DNA from 3 places in the Kitasatospora sp. NPDC001119 genome. Region 1 is predicted to be linked to each of the others. Evidence: predicted binding sites of a transcription regulator. Region 1 holds the regulator's gene; each other region holds the start of a gene.
The links. Region 1 encodes HrcA, which represses chaperone genes, less so after heat shock. Its sites were predicted from a motif close to TTNGCACTCNGNNNNNCNGAGTGCNAA; they were not measured.

Region 1 (6,404 bases):
AGTTCCAGCGGACTGTCGCGCCGCTCCCCGCCGCCGGGCATCGGGGCGAAGGGGTAGAACGTCCCCCGCTTGTAGAGGTAGACGAGGGCCAGCGACCGCCCGTCCGGGTCGCGGAAGCCGACCAGCGAGCAGAGCAGCTGCGGCCCGAAGCCGTTCGCCTCCAGCTCGCTGTTGACCGCGTGCAGGTCGTTGACCAGTTCGGGCAGTTCCTCGGGGCGGTGCCGGGCGAGCAGCCAGGAGTAGCCGTAGCCGTCCTTGGAGGCCTCCACGGGGACGCCGCCGCGCTCGGTGTCGGCGTCCAGCAGCGCCCGGACCTGCTGCTGGACCTGGACGAAGGCCGCGCCCTCGACGGCCGCGAAGCAGACCGAGCCGAGCCCGGTGGGGGTGAACCCGGCCCCGGCCTCCAGGGTGAGCGCGGCGGACGGCACGCCGAACAGCTGGTCGAGGTCGGGCTTGACGGGCTTGGTGCGGCCGAACAGGGCGTCCAGGATTCCCACGGCGGTCCTCTCGGGTCGAAAACTGAGGCTCAGCGGCCGAGCTGCTCGGAGATCTTCGCCAGCTGCTCCAGCCGCTTCTCCAGGCTCGGGTGGGTGGAGAACAGCTGCGAGGCGGCCTCCCGGGCGCTCAGCGCGGGGGCGAAGTAGAAGGCGTTGTACGGCTGGGCCTGGCGCAGGTCCTTGCTGGGGATGGCCGCGATCTGCCCGGTCACCTTGGTGAGCGCCGAGGCGAGGGCGCTGGGGTGTCCGGTGAGCTGGGCGGCGGCCCGGTCGGCGGCGAGTTCGCGGTAGCGGGACAGCAGCCGGGTGAGCAGGAAGCTGATCGCGTAGACGACGACCGACACCAGCGGGATGATCAGCGCCAGCACGGCCGCGTTCTGGTCGTTGTTGTTGCGCCCGCCGCCCATGAACCCGCCGTACATCGCGATCCGGGTCATCGCCCCGGCGAGGACGCCGAGGAAGCCGGCGATCGTCATCACCGCGACGTCCCGGTGGGCGACGTGCGACAGCTCGTGGGCGAGGACGCCCTCCAGTTCCTCGGGCTCCAGCCGGCGCAGCAGCCCGGTGGTCACGCAGACCACCGCGTTCTGCGGGTTGCGGCCGGTGGCGAAGGCGTTCGGCATGTCGTTGTCGGCGACCGCCACGCGGGGTTTGGGCATGTCGGCCAGGGCGCAGAGCCGGTCGATGGTGCCGTGCAGCTGGGGGAACTGTTCCGGGGACACCTGGCGGGCGCCCATCGCCCGTTCGGTGATCTTGTCGCTGAACCAGAACTGGGCCACGAACAGCCCGCCGGAGATCAGGACGATCAGTGGCCAGGCGCCGCGCAGCAGCGCGATCAGCAGGCCGGTGAAACCGACGTACAGCAGCCCGATCACGAACATCGTCGCGACCATGCGGCCGGTCAGGCCGCGGTCCGGCGCGAAACGGGTGTGCTGGCCCGAGCTCGACATCGCTTGCTCCTCCATTCGCCGTCGCTTTCGATGCTGCCACCCGGACGGCCTCCCGGCACCACCCCGGCGCCGGGAGGATCGAACCGCCGGGGCCCCGCGGGCCGTGAGCGGAACTGCGGGGAGGATCACCCCGGTCCGGCCGTTCCTGCCGTAGGACCCGGGCCTTACACTGGCAGGTACGGTTTTGGCACTCGCGTGTTCAGAGTGCCAGGGCAAGGGTCTTCGGAGCGGCCCGCAGCAGCAAGGGACACAGTCGGACAACGTGCGAAGACGGAGGTGCGTGCCCCATGGCCGGTGAGGTCCGCCAGCTGGACGAACGCAAGCTCGCCGTGCTCCGCGCGATCGTGCAGGACTACGTGGGCACCGAGGAGCCGGTCGGCTCCAAGGCCCTGGTGGAACGGCACAACCTCGGGGTCTCGCCGGCGACCGTCCGCAACGACATGGCGGCGCTGGAGGAGGAGGGCTACATCCACCAGCCGCACACCAGCGCCGGCCGCATCCCGACCGACAAGGGGTACCGCCTCTTCGTCGACAAGCTCGCCGAGATCAAGCCGATGAGTGCCCCCGAGCGCCGGGCCATCCGGCACTTCCTGGACGGCGCGGTCGACCTGGACGACGTGGTCGCGCGCACCGTGCGGCTGCTCGCCCAGCTGACCCGGCAGGTCGCGGTGGTGCAGTACCCCTCGCTGACGCGCTCCACCGTCCGGCACATCGAGCTGGTGGCGCTGGCCCCGGCCAAGGTGATGCTGGTGCTGATCACCAACACCGGCCGGGTCGAGCAGCGGATGGTCGACTGCCCGGGCCCGGTCGGCGAGACGGTGCTGGCGGACCTGCGGGCCCGGATCAACGCGAGGGCCGCCGGCCGGCGCCTCCCGGAGGTCCCGGGGCTGCTGGAGGAGCTGCCGGCGCAGTTCGAACCGGCCGAGCGGCCGACCGTCAGCACGGTCCTGGCGACCCTGTTCGAGACGCTCGCCGAGCAGAACGAGGAGCGGATCATGCTGGCCGGCACGGCCAACCTGACCCGCTTCGGACACGACTTCCCGCTCAGCATCCAGCCGGTGCTGGAGGCCCTGGAGGAGCAGGTCGTCCTGCTCCGCCTCCTGGGTGAGACCGCGGACGCCGCGATGACGGTCCGGATCGGGCGGGAGAACACCTACGAGGGGCTGACTTCCACGTCCATCGTCTCGGTCGGCTACGGTTCGGGCGACGAGAGCGTGGCGAAACTGGGTGTGATCGGTCCGACCCGGATGGACTACCCGGGCACAATGGGGGCGGTGCGAGCGGTGGCGCGGTACGTGGGCCAGATCCTGGCCGAGTCCTAGCAGAGGCCGCCGTCGGAAATCCGGCGGCGGTGACCAGTCGCAGCACTACTACAGGCGGAACAAGCGGAGCATTTGGTGGCCACGGACTACTACGCGGTACTCGGCGTCCGACGGGATGCGGGGCAGGACGAGATCAAGAAGGCGTTCCGGCGCCTGGCGCGCGAACTGCACCCGGACGTCAACCCGGACCCGAAGACGCAGGAGCGGTTCAAGGAGATCAACGCCGCTTACGAGGTGCTCTCCGATCCGCAGAAGCGCCAGGTCTACGACCTCGGCGGGGACCCGCTGTCCCCGGGCGGCGGCGCGGGCGGCTTCGGCGCCGGCGCGGCGGGCTTCGGCTTCTCCGACATCATGGACGCCTTCTTCGGCGCCGCGGCCGGCCAGCGCGGCCCGCGCTCGCGCACCCGCCGGGGCCAGGACGCCATGATCCGGCTGGAGATCACCCTGGAGGAGGCCGCTTTCGGCACCACCAAGGAGCTCCAGGTCGACACCGCCGTCACCTGCACCACGTGCAGCGGCGAGGGCGCGGCCCCCGGCACCTCGGCGCAGACCTGTGACATGTGCCGCGGCAAGGGCGAGGTCTCCCAGGTCACCCGGTCCTTCCTGGGCCAGGTCATGACCTCCCGCCCCTGCCCGCAGTGCCAGGGCTTCGGCACCGTCGTGCCGACCCCGTGCCCGGAGTGCGCCGGCGACGGCCGGGTGCGCGCCCGCCGCACGCTGACCGTCAAGATCCCGGCCGGTGTCGACAACGGCACCCGGATCCAGCTGGCCGGCGAGGGCGAGGTCGGCCCCGGCGGCGGCCCGGCCGGCGACCTGTACGTCGAGATCGCCGAGACCACCCACACGATCTTCCAGCGGCGCGGGGACGACCTGCACTGCACCGTCACCATCCCGATGACGGCGGCCGCGCTCGGCACCCAGGTGCCGCTGCAGACCCTGGACGGCCTAGAGGAGGTCGACATCCGGCCCGGCACCCAGTCCGGCCAGTCGATCCCGCTGCACGGCCGGGGCATCACCCACCTGCGCGGCGGCGGCCGGGGCGACCTGATAGTGCACGTCGAGGTGAAGACGCCCAGCAAGCTCGACCCCGAGCAGGAGGAGCTGCTGCGCCGCCTCGCGGTGCTGCGCGGCGAGGAGCGGCCGTCCGGCCAGTTCGCGCCGGGCCAGCAGGGCCTCTTCTCCCGGCTGAAGGACGCCTTCAACGGCCGGTAGCCGTCCGCGGAGGGGTGCCGGGGGCCAACGACCCCGGCACCCCTTTCGCGTGTCCGTCCCACTTCCGCACGAAAGAGGTTCCCCGTCATGACCGCGCCCGTCTTCGTCGTCGAGACCGAGCGGATCGCCGCCGCCGCGCCCGGGGCCGTGGTGCGCCTGGACGGCCCGGAGGGGCGGCACGCGGCCGCGGTGAAGCGGCTGGAGCCGGGCGAGGCGGTGACCCTGGCCGACGGGCTGGGGCTCGGCGTGGACGGCACGGTCGCCGAGGTGCTCGGCAAGGACGCGATCGACGTGCGGGTCGCCGCCGTGCGCCGCGAGCCGGAGCCCGCGCCGCGGATCGTCGTGGTCCAGGCGCTGCCCAAGGGCGACCGCGGCGAGCTGGCCGTGGAGACCATGACCGAGGTCGGCGTGGACGTGGTGATCCCGTGGGCCGCCTCGCGCTGCATCACCCAGTGGAAGGGCGAGCGCGGCGCCAAGGCGCTCGCCAAGTGGCGGGCCACCGCGCGGGAGGCGGGCAAGCAGTCCCGCCGGCTGCGCTTCCCCGAGGTCCGCGAGCCGATGACCACCCGGCAGCTGGCGCCCGTCCTGGCGGGGGCCGCGTTCGCCGCCGTGCTGCACGAGGAGGGCGCCGAACCGCTGGCGCACGCCGTGCTGCCGGAGGGCGGGGACATCGTCCTGGTGGTCGGCCCGGAGGGCGGGGTCTCCCCGGAGGAGCTGGCGGCCTTCGCCGGGGCGGGCGCCGGGCCGTACCGGCTGGGCCCCTCGGTGCTGCGCACCTCCACCGCCGGGGTGGCCGCCGGCGCGCTGCTGCTCGGGCGCACCGGCCGCTGGTCGTAGCACCCCGGGCGCACCCCCGGCAGGCCGTCGGCGCGCCCCTCGGCGCGCCCCCGTACACCCCGGCCGCGACCGCGGCACGGCCGCCCGCGGACGGTGCCGGGAGTCTGGGAAAAACGGCGCGGACGGTCCGTGTACCTGCCTAGGCTGGCCGGGTGACGGACTCCCAGAGCACCTCCCCGAACTCCTCGGCGGGCGCCTACCTTCGCCATCCCCACCTGCACGGCGACCTGCTCGCCTTCGTCGCCGAGGACGACCTCTGGCTCGCCCCGCTGGACGGCGGCCGGGCCTGGCGGCTGACGGCGGACCACCTGCCGGTCCACCACCCGAGGTTCTCCCCGGACGGGCGGCACCTCGCCTTCACCTCCACCCGGGACGGCGCCCCCGAGGTGCACGTGGTGCCGGTGGACGGCGGCCCCTCGCGCCGGCTCACCCACTGGGGCAGCCACCAGACCCGGGTGCTGGGCTGGACCGCCGACGGCCGTCCGATCGCCGCCACCGGGGCCGGTGAGGCCAGCTTGCGCCGCACCTGGGCGCACGCCGTGCCGCTGGACGGCGGCGAGCCGCAGCGGCTGCCGTACGGGCCGGTCGGCGGGCTCGCCTTCGAGCCGGGTGGTGACCGGGTGCTGCTGAGCAGCGTCAACGGCCGCGATCCGGCCTGGTGGAAGCGGTACCGGGGCGGGCGGGCCGGAAAGCTGTGGCTCGGCCGGGAGGAGTTCGCCCGGGTCCACGCGGAGCTGGACGGGCAGCTGGACTCCCCGCTGTGGGTCGGGGACCGGATCGCCTTCCTGTCCGACCACGAGGGCGTCGGCGAGCTGTGGTCCAGCCGCCCGGACGGCACCGACCTGCGCCGCCACACCGCCGACCCGGACGGCTTCTACGCCCGGGGCGCCGGTACCGACGGCACCCGGGTGGTCTTCCACCGGGCCGGCGACCTCTGGCTGCTGGACGACCTGGCGGGTGCCGAGCCGCGCCGGCTGGACGTCCGGCTGGCCGGCCCGCGGGCCGGGCGCCGCCCCCGCCCGGTGCCCGCCGCGCACTGGCTGGACTCCGTCGCCCCCGACCGCACCGGCCGGGGCAGCGCCGTGGTGGTGCGCGGCGGCGTGCACTGGCTGACCCACCGCGAGGGCCCGGCCCGGGTGCTGGACGAGACCCCGGGCGTGCGCGGGCGGCTGGCCCGGGTGGTGCCCGGCGAGGACGGCGCCCAGGGGGTGCTCTGGGTGTCCGACGCCGAGGGCGGGGACGCCCTGGAGTTCGCCCCCGACCTGCACGGCGCCGAGCGCCGCCGGCTGGCCGCGGGGCGGCTCGGCCGGGTCAACGCGCTGACGGTCTCCCCGGACGGCAAGCAGGCCGCGCTCGGCGCGCACGACGGCCGGGTGCTGCTGGTGACGCTCGCCGACGGCGCCGTGCACGAGCTGGACCGCAGCGCCGACGGCGAGCCCGGCACCCCGGCCTTCAGCCCGGATTCGGCCTGGCTGGCCTGGTCGCGCCCGGTGCGCGGGATGGGCCCGCACTCGCTGCGCCAGATCGTGCTGGCCGACCTGGCGACCCGGACGGTCGGCGAGGTCACCCAGCCGCGCTTCGTGGAC
Region 2 (6,404 bases), on a different contig from region 1:
CGGCCGCCGTCTTCTCCGTGCTGCGGATGGTCCCGCTGCCGCACCGGCTCACCGGCCTGCTGGAGGCCGAGTCCGGCTTCAACGACGCGCCCGTGGTCATCCTGGTCGTCGCCTTCGCCACCACCGGGGAACTGGACTCCTGGTACGTCCTGATCGGCACGATCGTCGCCGAGCTGGCCATCGGCGCCGTCATAGGCCTGGCCGTCGGCAAGATAGGGGCCTACGGGCTCAAGCACGTCGCCCTGCCCTCCTCGGGCCTCTACCCGATCGCCGTGATGGCGCTCACCGTGCTCGCGTACGCCGGCGGCGCGCTGCTGCACGGCTCCGGCTTCCTCGCCGTCTACATCAGCGCGGTGATCCTCGGGAACTCCAAGCTGCCGCACGGCCCGGCCGTCCGCGGCTTCGCCGACGGGCTCGCGTGGATCGGGCAGATCGGCATGTTCGTGCTGCTCGGGCTGCTCGTCACGCCCGAGACCATGGGCGACGCGGTGGTGCCCGCGCTGGTGATCGGCGGGGTGCTGGTGTTCCTGGCCCGGCCGCTGTCGGTGATGGTCTCGCTGACCCCCTTCAAGGTGCCGGCCCGCGAGCAGGCGCTGCTGAGCTGGGCCGGGCTGCGCGGGGCGGTGCCCATCGTGCTGGCCACCATCCCGGTGGTGTCCGGCGCGCACCGGGCCGAGGACGTCTTCAACATCGTCTTCATCCTGGTCGTCGTCTTCACCCTGCTCCAGGGGCCGACCCTGCCCTGGGTGGCCAAGCGGCTGCGGATCGACGAGGGCGACATGGGCCAGGACCTGGGCATCGAGTCCGCCCCGCTGGAGAAGCTGCACGGACACCTGCTGTCGGTCGCGCTCTCCCCCACCTCGAAGATGTCCGGCGTGGAGATCAGCGAACTGCGGCTGCCCAAGGGGGCCGCGGTCACCCTGGTCGTGCGCGAGGGGAACTCCTTCGTGCCGGACAAGGCGACGGTGCTGCGGGCCGGCGACGAGCTGCTGGTGGTCACCACGGACGAGGTCGGCGAGGCCGCCGAGCGGCGGCTGCGGGCCGTGGACAAGGGCGGCAAGCTCGCGGGGTGGCTGAACGGGCGGTGAGGGGCGCCGGGCCCGCCCCGGCTCTCCTCGGTCCGCCTTGGTCCGGGGCCCTGGCGGGCCTGCGGGCCGGGGTGGGCTGGCGGTGTCTACGCGCGTAACTGTATGCTGGTTCGACCACGCCGTATAACCACCGCTAGACCACCCCAGCATCTGCCTGACGCAGAGTTGGCGCGACCGCTCGGCGGCCGCGGTCCGGCCCCCGGCCACCACGCCGGACCGACCCGGTATCTACCCCGGTCGACGCGCGAGAGGACGACTCTCGGCGCCGTCGGGGCCACACCATGCCCTGCCGCGCTACCAGGCAGCAGGAAGGACCGACCGTGACGGCGCGCCGAACGGTCGACACCGCCGCGCACCCCGCGGCCACCCCCGCAGCTCCCGCCCCCGCCCGCGTCGGGTACGGCGAGCTGCTGCGCACACCCGGGGCCTGGACGTTCCTGTCCCCCGCCCTCGTCGCGCGACTGCCGTACGCGATGCTCAGCATGGGCATCCTGCTGCTCGTCACGCAGACCCACGGCTCGTACGGCACCGCCGGTACGGTCACCGCGGTCGCCGCCGTCGCCCAGGCCCTGATCGGGCCGCAGACCGGGCGGCTCGCCGACCGCTACGGCCAGGCCTCGGTGCTCGTCCCGACCGTGCTGGTGCACGCCGTCTCGGTCGGCGTGCTGATCGCCCTCGCGCTCGGCCACGCGCCCGCCTGGAGCCTGTTCCTGGCCGCCGTGCCGGCCGGTGCGAGCGTGCCGCAGGTCGGCGCGATGGTCCGGGCCCGCTGGGTCGCCAGGTTCACCGCCGACGGCGCCTCCGACGCCTCCGCGGCCCGGGTGAGCACCGCCTTCGCCTTCGAGTCCGTGACGGACGAGTTCACCTTCGTGATCGGCCCGATCCTGGCCTCCGGCATCGCCGCCCTCGCCAACCCGGCCACCGCCCTGGTCGCCGAGGCCGCGCTGACCCTCGTCGGCGGCCTGGCCTTCGCCGCCCAGCGGGGCACCGCCCCGGCCCGGATCGTGCCGCAGCCCGGCACCAGGCGCGCCTCGGCGCTCGCCTCCCCCGGCGTCCGGCTGCTGGCCGGGACCTTCCTCGGGGTCGGCGCGGTGTTCGGCGGCATGCAGGTCTCGGTGAACGCCTTCGCCGACTCGGTCGGGCAGCACGACGCCGGCGGCACCGTGTACGGGATCTTCGCCGGCGGCTCCATGCTGGCCGGCGTGCTGTACGGCGTGATCGCCTGGCGGCGGCCGGTGCAGCAGCGGATGCTGTTCAGCTACGCGCTGCTGGTACTGGGCTGCTCGGTGCTGTGGGCGATGCCCAACCTGGTCGCGCTGACCGTCGCCGGGCTGGTCTGCGGACTGGCCATCGCGCCGACCCTGATCAGCGGCTACACCCTGGTCGAGACGCTGGTCGCGGACGGGGCCAAGACCGAGGCCTTCACCTGGCTGACCGGCGCCATCGGGCTGGGACTGGCGGTCGGCTCGATGGCGGCCGGCCGGCTGATCGACGGGCACGGGCCCTCCACCGGGTTCCTGGTGCCGGTGGTCGGGGCCGGGCTCGGACTGGTCGTGCTGGCCTCGCTGCGGCACCTGCTGGTGGCGCCGCGGGGCGAGGAGACCGCCGCCGCGGGGACCGCGGAAGGCGGGCGTCCGATGCAGCTGGCGGGTGTCGCCGAGGGCTGAGCGGGGCGGCGGCCGGGGGCCGGGCCTCCGGCCGCCCGGGGCCGAGCCGACGGCGGCCGGAGGCTGCGCGGGCGTTGTCCGGGAACCGGGCCGACGGCGGCCGACGGGTGCTCCGGGGCCGATCTCACACCGGGGTCGCTGGACTGATCCCGCGGAATGCCGCATCATTGACCATCGTTAGCACTCATCAGGCGAGAGTGCCAGGAGGAAGACAAGTGCCCACGTACCAGTACCAGTGCACCGAGTGCGGCAACGGCCTGGAGGCGGTGCAGAAGTTCACCGACGAGGCGCTGACCACGTGCCCCGACTGCCAGGGACGGCTCCGCAAGGTCTTCTCGGCCGTGGGCGTCGTGTTCAAGGGCTCCGGCTTCTACCGGACCGACAGCCGTTCGTCCTCCAGCAGCTCGGTGGGCGCCGGGTCGTCGTCGACCCCCTCGACGTCGTCCACCGCGTCCACGTCCTCCTCGTCGACGTCGTCGGGCTCCGGCTCCTCGACCTCGTCCAGCCCGGCTCCGGCCGCGAGCTGATCCCGGCGCCGGGCACCATCGGCCCGGACGGCCCGTAGACCAGGGAAAGGCCCGTCGACCCCGCTTCCACGCGGGGCGGCGGGCCTTTTCGCATGCCCGCCCGGGCGCCCTGTCACCCCGGAGGGGTCGACCTCACTCCGGCGAGTGAACGAAGTTGTCCACAGGGGCGAGTTGTCCACAGGCCTGGGGAAAGGGCTTTCCGAGTTCGCCGGAAACGCCCATCGTGTGGGCATCCGGTCGGTCCGCGAGGGGCCGGCCCGCCGACACCTCGGAGGTGCGTCGATGACGACCGCGAGCTTCTCCCTCCCCCTGCCGCTGCCACTGCCCGCACCCGCCGTGCCGCCCCGGCAGGAGCTGCCGAGCTTCCCGCCGATCCGGCGCGGGTGCGGCGGGTGGCACCGCTGGCGCAGTGCGGTGCGGCGGCGGGCCGCAGTGCCCGTCCTGGTGCTGCTCGCGGTGGCGTCGGCGCTGGCACTGGGGCCCGCGCGGGCCGGGCTGCCACCGCCCCAGGGAGGCGCACTGGGCCGGACGGGTTGTCAGTCCGGGGCTGCGGAAGATCACCCGTAACCGGGAGGCGACTTCGTCGTTCGAGGCGGCATGAAAGGCTTCAAGGAATTCCTGCTGCGTGGAAACGTCGTCGAACTCGCCGTCGCCGTGGTCATCGGCGCGGCTTTCACCAACATCGTCAACGCCTTCGTCAAAGGCGTGATCAATCCGATCGTCGGCGTCTTCGGGACCAAGGACCTCGCGTCCTACAGTTCCTGCCTCAAGGGGCCCTGCGAGGTGAGCCCGACCGGTGAGGTCACGTCCGGGATCCTCATCCTGTGGGGATCGGTGCTCAGCGCCGTGCTCCAGTTCCTGATCACCGCGGCGGTCGTCTACTTCGCCCTGATCGTGCCCATGAACAGGCTGGCGGCCCACCGCAAGAGCCTCGCCGAGGAGGCAGCGGAGGCCGAGGCCAAGGAGGTCCAACTGCTAACCGAGATCCGCGACGCGCTGGTCGCGCCGCTGCGCTGACCGGCGGGCGCCGTTCGGCCCCGGTCCCCGCTCCCCCGTCCCCGTTCCTCAGTCCCCGTGGTGCGGCGGGCGCTGGCTCAGGTACCAGTCCAGCCCCCGTCCACCGCTCTCCCCCGCCCCGGGGCGGCCGCCCCAGCCTGCGTCGGTGTCGTCCCCGGACTGCTGGTCCAACGGGTCCCGGAAGACCAGCCGGGCCTTCACGGCCGCGGCCTTCCGGAGCTCCTGCTCCTGTTCCCCGCCCTGCTCCCGGTCCTTTTCCTGCCCTTGCTCGCTCACGCCGTCCACTCCGTCCGCTCGTCCCTTTCCTCCAGCCTAAGAGCCCCGTGGCACGCCTCGGGCCCCGGTGCGGGGCGCTCCGCACCAGGGCCCGATGAGGGCGGGTCCAGGCAGCCTGCCGGGAGGCTTCCCCGGCGGCCTTTCAAGCGGCTTCCTCAGGCTGCTTTCCCGGCGGCCTCTCAGGCGGCTTCGAAGCCCGCGTGGTCCGCGATCTTCTTCAGCTCGGCCAGCGCGTGCTTCTCGATCTGGCGGATCCGCTCGCGGGTGAGGCCGTGCTGCTTGCCCACCTCGGTGAGGGTGCGCTCACGGCCGTCCTCCATCCCGTAGCGGGAGCGGATGATCGAAGCGGTGCGGTCGTCCAACCGCCCGATCAGGCCGTCCAGTTCCTCGCGGCGGAGCATGACCATCACGGCGTCCTCGGGGGACGTGGCCCCGGTGTCCTCGACGAGGTCGCCGAACTGGGTCTCGCCCTCGTCGTCGACCGACATGTTGAGGCTGACCGGGTCGCGCGCCCAGTCCAGCACGTCCTTGATCCGGGCCTCGGTGGTGTCCAGCTCGGCCGCGATCTCGGCCGGCTCCGCCTCGCGGCCCAGCTCCTTGGACTTCTCCCGCTGCACCCGCCGGATCCGCCCGAGCTCCTCCACCAGGTGCACGGGCAGCCGGATGGTGCGGGACTGGTCGGCGATGGACCGGGTGATCGCCTGCCGGATCCACCACGTCGCGTACGTGGAGAACTTGAAGCCCTTGGCGTAGTCGAACTTCTCGACGGCGCGCACCAGGCCCGCGTTGCCCTCCTGGATGAGGTCCAGCAGCGGCAGGCCGCTGCGCGGGTAGCGACGGGCGACGGCGACCACGAGCCGGAGGTTGGAGCGGATGAAGACGTCCTTGGCGCGCTCGGCGTCGGCGGCTATCGCCTCCAGCTCCTCGCGCGTGACGCCGTCGGGGAGTTCGCCCTCGTCCAGCATGTGCTGGGCGTACACGCCGGCCTCGATCCGCAGCGAGAGCTCGACCTCCTCGGCGGCATCGAGCAGGGGCGTCCTGGCGATCTCGTCGAGGTACATGCCGACCAGATCGCGGTCGGCCTCGAGGTTGGTCGGGCGGGCCGCGCGACTCCGGTCGGCCCTGTCGCGAACGACGGCACGGGTGGCCATGCTTGCTCCCTTTGCTGGTGTTGCCGAGGTCTGCCTGCCTGCCTCGTGAGGGCAAGAAATGCGGGCCCCTCGGGGCCTCACACGTAACGATCCAACGAACAGATTCCGGACAACATTCCCAAGTCACTCAGATTCTTCCCGGCGATGCAGTATCCTGCCGGTTTTCACCCCGCTTCTGGACACTGGGTGACCGGTCGGGCACTTCCCGTGTCATCGGGTGACCGCTCCGGGAGTGATTTCTTCACTCGACCCTCACGCGGCCACCGCCCACCCGTTGAACCCGCGAACGGCCGCCGACGTTCCCCGCGCACCCCGCCGTCCGTCCCAGCCCACACCCCGGCGCACGCAGGTCCTCCGCACAAACGATGCCGAATCGCTATCACTCCGGCCCTTGCTCGGCACGGGACACTGGGAAGGTGTCAGCCATGCACCTGACCAACAGCACGACCATCCTCACTGCGCGTAATCGCAGTCTCCTTCGGGACGCCGCGCTCGCGCTGGGCTGTGCCGCGCTGTTCGGCCTGCTGGCGGCCCTGGTCACCGGCCAATGGCGCCCGCTCGCCCGCTTCGACCAGGAGTGGATCGGCGAACTGCACACCTACGCCCGGGAGCACCGGATCTGGACCGCCTCGGTGCAGACGCTCTCGGACATCGGCGGCACCGTCACGATGCGTACGC
Region 3 (6,404 bases), on a different contig from region 1:
CGCTGCCGGTGACCGAGACCCACGTGCCCCACACGGACTTCCACGGCCAGGCCTACGACGCCCTCGGCGGCGGCGCCGCATGACCGTCGCCGCGATGTGGGAGGCCCGGGCGGCGACCGGCCGGGGCGACGAACTCGCCGCCTGGGTACGGGAGTCGGTGCTGCCCGCGGTCCGCGGCTCGGCCGGTCTGGAGCGCCTCGAACTGCTCTCCGCCCCGGGCGAGCGGGTGCTGCTGATCACCTGGTGGAACGGCGAGCCGGTGCCCGTCGCCGACCCGCCCGCCGGGCTGCTCGGCCGTCCGGTGCACCGCTGGTCCTTCACCAGCGAGCACGTCGAGTAGCCCCTGGCCGGGAACCGCCGCGGCGGTCGGTACCGTGCATAGCTGAGAGAAGGCTGGACGGGAACCGGGAGCGCGCAGCGGTGATCAGGCGGAGCAGGACCAGGACGTACGGGGTGGGGGCGCTGGCCCTGCTGGCCTTCGCCACCGCGTGCGGGGACAACGGGGGCGGTGGCGGTGCCGCCCCCGCCGCCACGACGGCGGCGGCCACGCCCCGGCCCACCGGCGCGGCGCCGACCAGCGCCTCCGCGCCCCCTTCGGCGGGCGCCCCGGCGGGCGCGGACGCGGCGGCCTGGGCCAAGTGGAACCTCACCCCGCTCGCCCCCGCCCCGGCGCCGCCCGCCGACAAGCCGATCAAGCTCGAACGGACCGGCCCCGTACCGGTGTTCAGCGATGTGAAGACCAGCGACAAGGTCGTCTTCATCACCATCGACGACGGCGCCGAGAAGGACCCGAAGTTCGTCGAGATGCTCACCGACCTCAAGGTGCCGATCTCGATGTTCCTGACGAAGGACATCGTCAAGAACGACTACGGCTACTTCAAGCCGCTCCAGGCCCTGGGCAACCACATCCAGAACCACACCGTGGACCACCCGGTGATGAGCAAGCTGTCGGCCGACAAGCAGAAGGCCGAGATCTGCGACGACCAGGCCGCGCTCACCCAGCAGTACGGCACCGCCCCGCTGCTGTTCCGCCCGCCGTTCGGCGACGGCGCCAACACCCCGATGCTCAACACCTCGGTGCAGCAGTGCGGCCCGCGCGCGATCGTGCTCTGGCGCGAGTCGATGCAGATCCACGACATGCAGTACCAGGCCGCGGACAAGAAGCTGAAGCCCGGCGACATCGTCCTGGCGCACTTCCGCGGCCCCAAGGAGCTCAAGGGCGCCACGATGACCCAGATGTTCGGCGACCTGCTGGCCCGGATCCAGGAGCAGGGCTTCTCGGTGGCCCGGCTGGAGGACTACATCCAGGCGCCCGCCTCGTAGTCCGGTCCCGGTCCCGGGCCCGGCGCCGTGGGCCGGGCCGCCGCGCCGGGGGTCAGACCGGCTGCCCCAGCATCATCAGCGGCCCGTTGTCGGTGCGGCTGAGGATCACCGTGACGGTGTTCGGCCCGGAGGGCTTGAGCTGACGGCGCAGCTCCTCCGGGGTGATCGCCATCCCGCGCTTCTTGATCACCACCGTGCCGACCGCCCGCTCGCGCAGCAGCGCCTTCAGCTTCTTGATGTTGAACGGCAGCACGTCGGTGAGCTCGAAGGCGTGCGCGTACGGCGTCGCGACCAGCTCGTCCGAGGTCAGGTAGGCGATCTTCGGGTCGATCAGCCGGCCCCCCACCTGCCCGGCCACCTCGGCCACCAGGTGGGCCCGGATCACCGCGCCGTCCGGCTCGTACAGGTAGCGTCCGACCGGGCCGGCCGGCGGGTCGGGCAGGTCGCCGCCGGTCAGGCTGGCGCCGTGCGGCAGCAGGGTGGCGCGGTGCGGGCTGGTGGCCCTGGTGCCGAACCAGAGCACCGCCTCCTTGACGTCGCCGTGGTCCGAGACCCACTCGGCCTCGGCGTCCTCCGGCACGGCCTCGTGCGGGATGCCCGGCGCGACCTTCAGCGCGCCGATCGGCGTCCGCCGGCCGGCCTCGATCGCCCAGGAGAGCGGCGGGGCGTACGCCTCCGGGTCGAACACCCGGCCGCGCGCGGTGCGCCGGGCCGGGTCGGTGAACACCGCGTCGTAGCCGGTGACGTCCACCTCGGCGACGTCCGCGCAGCGCACCTCGACCAGGTCGGCCAGGCCCAGCGCGGCCGCGTTGGCCACGGTGGCGGCGCAGGCCGCCGGGTCCTTGTCGACGGCCAGCACCTCGATGCCGGCCCGGGCCAGCGCCAGCACGTCCCCGCCGATGCCGCAGCACAGGTCCGCCAGCCGCCGTACGCCCAGGTCGGCGAACCGCCGGGCCCGCCACTCGGCCACGCTGCGCCGGGTGGACTGCTCGACCCCGTTGGGCGTGAAGTACATCAGGTCGGCGTCCGCCCCGAACTTCGCCCGCGCCCGCTGCCGCAGCCGCGCCTGCCCGAACGCGGCCGACACCAGCTCCGCCGGGTGCTCCCGCCGCAGGCGGGTCGCCAGCGCGAGCTCCTCCTCGGGGGTGAACTCGCGCAGCTCGGCGAGCAGGGCCTGGCCCTCGGGGGTCAGCAGCGGCTGGAGGTTCTCGGTGTCCACGGGGCCATTCTCGCGGGTCGGCCGGGTGGCCGGTCGGCCGGAGCGGCCGCGCGGCGTTCACCGGCCGATGACGGGGACGTCGGAGGTCAGCCAGAACACCAGCGGCATCAGCGGCGCGGCCGCCAGCGCGGCGTACGGGGTGATCCGGTACCCGAGCCGCCGGGTGCCGAGGCCGGTCAGGGCCAGCAGGACGAGCATCACCACGACGCCGAAGACGTCCAGGGCCTCCACCCCGGGGCCGTACAGGGCGAGCAGCTTCAGCCAGTTGAGCACGAACGACCCGACGGACGCCGCCGCGACGGCCCCGGCGACCACCACCGCGGCGAGCACCAGGTCCGGCGCCCAGTGGACCGGCGGCCGCCCGGGCGCGCCGTGGGGCCGGCTCACCGGAGCCACCCCGCGCCGGCGAGGGCGGTCAGCAGGGCGGGGCTGACCGCGGCGGCGACCGGGGTGATCCGGTAGCCCCGCCGGTGGGTGTACCGGGCCACCGCCACGACCGGGACGAGCAGCAGCGCGGTCGCGGCGCCCCGGGCCGCCCAGCCGCCGATCGCGGGGTGGGCCTCCAGCGCGAGCGCGGCCAGGAAGGCCGCGATCCAGCCGAACCCCAGCAGCGAGGCGGCCCCCAGGACCGTCAGCAGCGCGAGCAGCAGGTCCGTCGGACGGCCGACCGGGCGCAGCGGGTCGGCGGGCGGCAGCCGGTTCACCGCCACAGCACGCCCGAGGAGAGGACCGCCGGCAGCGCGAACGGGGCGAGCCCGGCGGCGACCGGGAGGAGCCGGTAGCCGGACCGCCGGCTGCGGAAGGCCACCACGAGGCCCGCCGCCAGGGCGACCACCGGGGCGGCCAGCATCCCGATGCCCAGGAAGGCCCACCCGCGCCCGTCCCCGTCGTCCCCGTAGCCGGGGATGCTGCCGAGGCAGGCGACGAGGACGAAGGCGACGAACGGCAGCACGCCCCCCAGCAGGGGCAGCGACAGCAGGGCGAGGGCGGCGTCCTTGGGCCGGGACGGGCCGATGCGCACCGGGATCGAGGTCATGGCAGGAGTCTGGCGGGGCCGGGCCCGGTCGTACATGAGTACGGCTACTCAATCGCGAACCGGGGACTTCCGGGACTCGCCGTTGGCACTCTGGTTGACTGAGTGCTAACACGGCCCTATGGTCATCCTTGGCACTCACCACTAGGGGAGTGCTAACGCGACGACGTGTGTCTGACCCCCGCGACGGCAGGCCCGCAGGATCGCCCCTACCCGTTAGAAAACCCCGTAATCTCCGAAGGGGAGCTCGGACGTGACCACCAGCAGCAAGGTTGCCATCAAGCCGCTCGAGGACCGCATCGTGGTCCAGCCGCTCGACGCCGAGACCACCACGGCCTCCGGCCTGGTTATCCCGGACACCGCCAAGGAGAAGCCCCAGGAGGGCGTCGTCCTGGCCGTCGGCCCGGGCCGCTTCGAGGACGGTCAGCGTCTGCCGCTCGACCTCGCCGTCGGCGACATCGTCCTGTACTCGAAGTACGGCGGCACCGAGGTGAAGTACAAGGGCGAGGAGTACCTCGTCCTCTCGGCCCGCGACGTTCTCGCGGTCATCGAGAAGTAAGACGTACCGACCCGCCCCGGATCCGTGTCCCAGTGACAGGGGCCCGGGGCGTGGTTGTTGGTTCACGTAGTTCGGCGGCCGGTGGGCCGGCCGCAGCCCCGAGGGAATAGGGAACATGGCGAAGATCCTGCAGTTCGACGAGGACGCCCGCCGCTCGCTGGAGCGCGGTGTCAACAAGCTGGCCGACACCGTCAAGGTGACCATCGGCCCCAAGGGCCGCAACGTCGTCATCGACAAGAAGTTCGGCGCCCCGACCATCACCAACGACGGTGTCACCATCGCCCGCGAGGTCGAGCTGGACGACCCGTACGAGAACCTTGGCGCGCAGCTCGTCAAGGAGGTCGCCACCAAGACCAACGACGTCGCGGGTGACGGCACCACGACCGCCACCGTGCTGGCCCAGGCCCTGGTCAACGAGGGTCTGCGCAACGTCGCCGCCGGTGCCGGCCCGGCCGCCCTGAAGAAGGGCATCGACAAGGCCGTCGCCGCGGTCTCCGAGCACCTGCTGTCCGTCGCCCGCGAGATCGAGGGCAAGGACGACGTCGCCGCCGTCGCCTCCCTCTCCGCGCAGGACACCCAGGTCGGCGAGCTGATCGCCGAGGCGATCGACAAGGTCGGCAAGGACGGTGTCATCACCGTCGAGGAGTCGAACACCTTCGGCGTGGAGCTGGACTTCACCGAGGGCATGCAGTTCGACAAGGGCTACCTGTCGCCGTACTTCGTCACCGACGCCGAGCGCCAGGAAGCGGTCCTCGAGGACCCGTACATCCTGATCAACCAGGGCAAGATCTCCTCCATCCAGGAGCTGCTGCCGCTGCTGGAGAAGATCCTCCAGGGCGGTGCCTCCAAGCCGCTGCTGATCATCGCCGAGGACGTCGACGGCGAGGCGCTGTCGACCCTGGTCGTGAACAAGATCCGTGGCACCTTCAACGCCGTCGCCGTCAAGGCCCCGGGCTTCGGCGACCGCCGCAAGGCGATCCTCGGCGACCTGGCCGTCCTGACCGGTGGCCAGGTCATCTCCGAGGAGGTCGGCCTCAAGCTCGACCAGGTCGGCCTGGACGTGCTGGGCACCGCCCGCCGCGTGACCATCACCAAGGACGAGACCACGGTCGTCGACGGTGCCGGTGACTCCGAGGCCGTCGCCGGCCGCGTCGCCCAGATCAAGGGCGAGATCGCCGCGACCGACTCCGACTGGGACCGCGAGAAGCTGCAGGAGCGCCTGGCCAAGCTGGCCGGCGGCGTCTGCGTCATCAAGGTCGGCGCCGCCACCGAGGTGGAGCTGAAGGAGCGCAAGCACCGCCTGGAGGACGCCATCTCGGCGACCCGCGCCGCGGTCGAGGAGGGCATCGTCGCCGGCGGTGGCGCCTCCCTGGTCCACGCCGCCAAGGTGCTGGACGAGGGCCTGGGCCTGTCGGGTGACGAGGCCACCGGTGTCGCCGTGGTCCGCAAGGCGCTGCACGAGCCGCTGCGCTGGATCGCCCAGAACGCCGGCCTGGAGGGCTACGTCATCACCTCCAAGGTCGCCGAGCTGGAGATCGGCCAGGGCTACAACGCCGCCACCGGCGAGTACGGCGACCTGGTGAAGGCCGGCGTCATCGACCCGGTCAAGGTCACCCGCTCCGCCCTGGAGAACGCCGCCTCGATCGCCTCCCTGCTTCTCACCACCGAGACCCTCGTGGTGGAGAAGAAGGAGGAGGAGGCCGACAACGGTCACGGCCACGGCCACGGCCACTCGCACTGAGGCTCCGACGCCTGACCGGAGGCCCGGTCCGCTCCCCCGGGGGAGCGGACCGGGCCTCCGGCGTTCCGTCCGAGGTTCCGCTTGAGGCTTCAACTATCAGCAGAATTTTGCAGAATGCAAAGATTGCCTTATAACTAAGGCATGATCGAGGCCCGCCATCTGCGCGTTCTGCGTGCCGTCGCCCGCACCGGCTCCTTCTCCGCCGCCGCCCGCGAGCTGGGGTGTACGCAGCCCGCCATCAGTCAGCAGATGAAGGCCCTGGAGAAGTCGGTGGACACCCCGCTGGTGGTCCGCTCGGGCCGCGGGATGCAGCTCAGCGAGGCCGGCCGGGTCCTGCTCAAGCATGCCACCGGCATCCTGGCCGGGCTCTCCGCCGCCGAGGAGGAGGTGGCCGCGATCGCCGGGCTGCGGGCCGGACGGGTGCGGCTGGTCTCCTTCCCGACCGCGAGCTCCACCCTGGTGCCGCCCGCGGTCGCCCGCCTGCGGGACAGCCATCCGGGGGTGCGCGTGTCGCTGGTCGAGGCCGAGC

Region 2: ACWDD9_RS30290 (FmdB family zinc ribbon protein) is a predicted target of HrcA. The motif match lies at 2,933-2,959, and genes of this name have one in related genera.
Region 3: groES (co-chaperone GroES) is a predicted target of HrcA. The motif match lies at 3,661-3,687, and genes of this name have one in related genera.

Annotation. Positions count from the first base shown of each region.
Region 1 covers NZ_JBSFKI010000007.1:244,638-251,041, reverse strand. The annotation lists gene pspAB (PspA-associated protein PspAB) at 1-497, opposite strand, end outside; gene htpX (zinc metalloprotease HtpX) at 527-1,447, opposite strand; gene hrcA (heat-inducible transcriptional repressor HrcA) at 1,735-2,769, shown strand; gene dnaJ (molecular chaperone DnaJ) at 2,845-3,981, shown strand; gene ACWDD9_RS11655 (16S rRNA (uracil(1498)-N(3))-methyltransferase) at 4,069-4,818, shown strand; gene ACWDD9_RS11650 (S41 family peptidase) at 4,971-6,404, shown strand, end outside.
Region 2 covers NZ_JBSFKI010000028.1:73,767-80,170, forward strand. The annotation lists gene ACWDD9_RS30280 (potassium/proton antiporter) at 1-1,088, shown strand, start outside; gene ACWDD9_RS30285 (MFS transporter) at 1,409-2,755, shown strand; gene ACWDD9_RS30290 (FmdB family zinc ribbon protein) at 2,971-3,282, shown strand; gene ACWDD9_RS30295 (hypothetical protein) at 3,565-3,849, shown strand; gene mscL (large conductance mechanosensitive channel protein MscL) at 3,880-4,299, shown strand; gene ACWDD9_RS30305 (hypothetical protein) at 4,348-4,575, opposite strand; gene ACWDD9_RS30310 (sigma-70 family RNA polymerase sigma factor) at 4,755-5,726, opposite strand; gene ACWDD9_RS30315 (phosphatase PAP2 family protein) at 6,152-6,404, shown strand, end outside.
Region 3 covers NZ_JBSFKI010000010.1:201,012-207,415, forward strand. The annotation lists gene tsaD (tRNA (adenosine(37)-N6)-threonylcarbamoyltransferase complex transferase subunit TsaD) at 1-83, shown strand, start outside; gene ACWDD9_RS15400 (hypothetical protein) at 80-340, shown strand; gene ACWDD9_RS15405 (polysaccharide deacetylase family protein) at 421-1,323, shown strand; gene ACWDD9_RS15410 (class I SAM-dependent methyltransferase) at 1,376-2,542, opposite strand; gene ACWDD9_RS15415 (hypothetical protein) at 2,600-2,929, opposite strand; gene ACWDD9_RS15420 (hypothetical protein) at 2,926-3,246, opposite strand; gene ACWDD9_RS15425 (hypothetical protein) at 3,243-3,578, opposite strand; gene groES (co-chaperone GroES) at 3,829-4,134, shown strand; gene groL (chaperonin GroEL) at 4,250-5,875, shown strand; gene ACWDD9_RS15440 (LysR family transcriptional regulator) at 6,017-6,404, shown strand, end outside.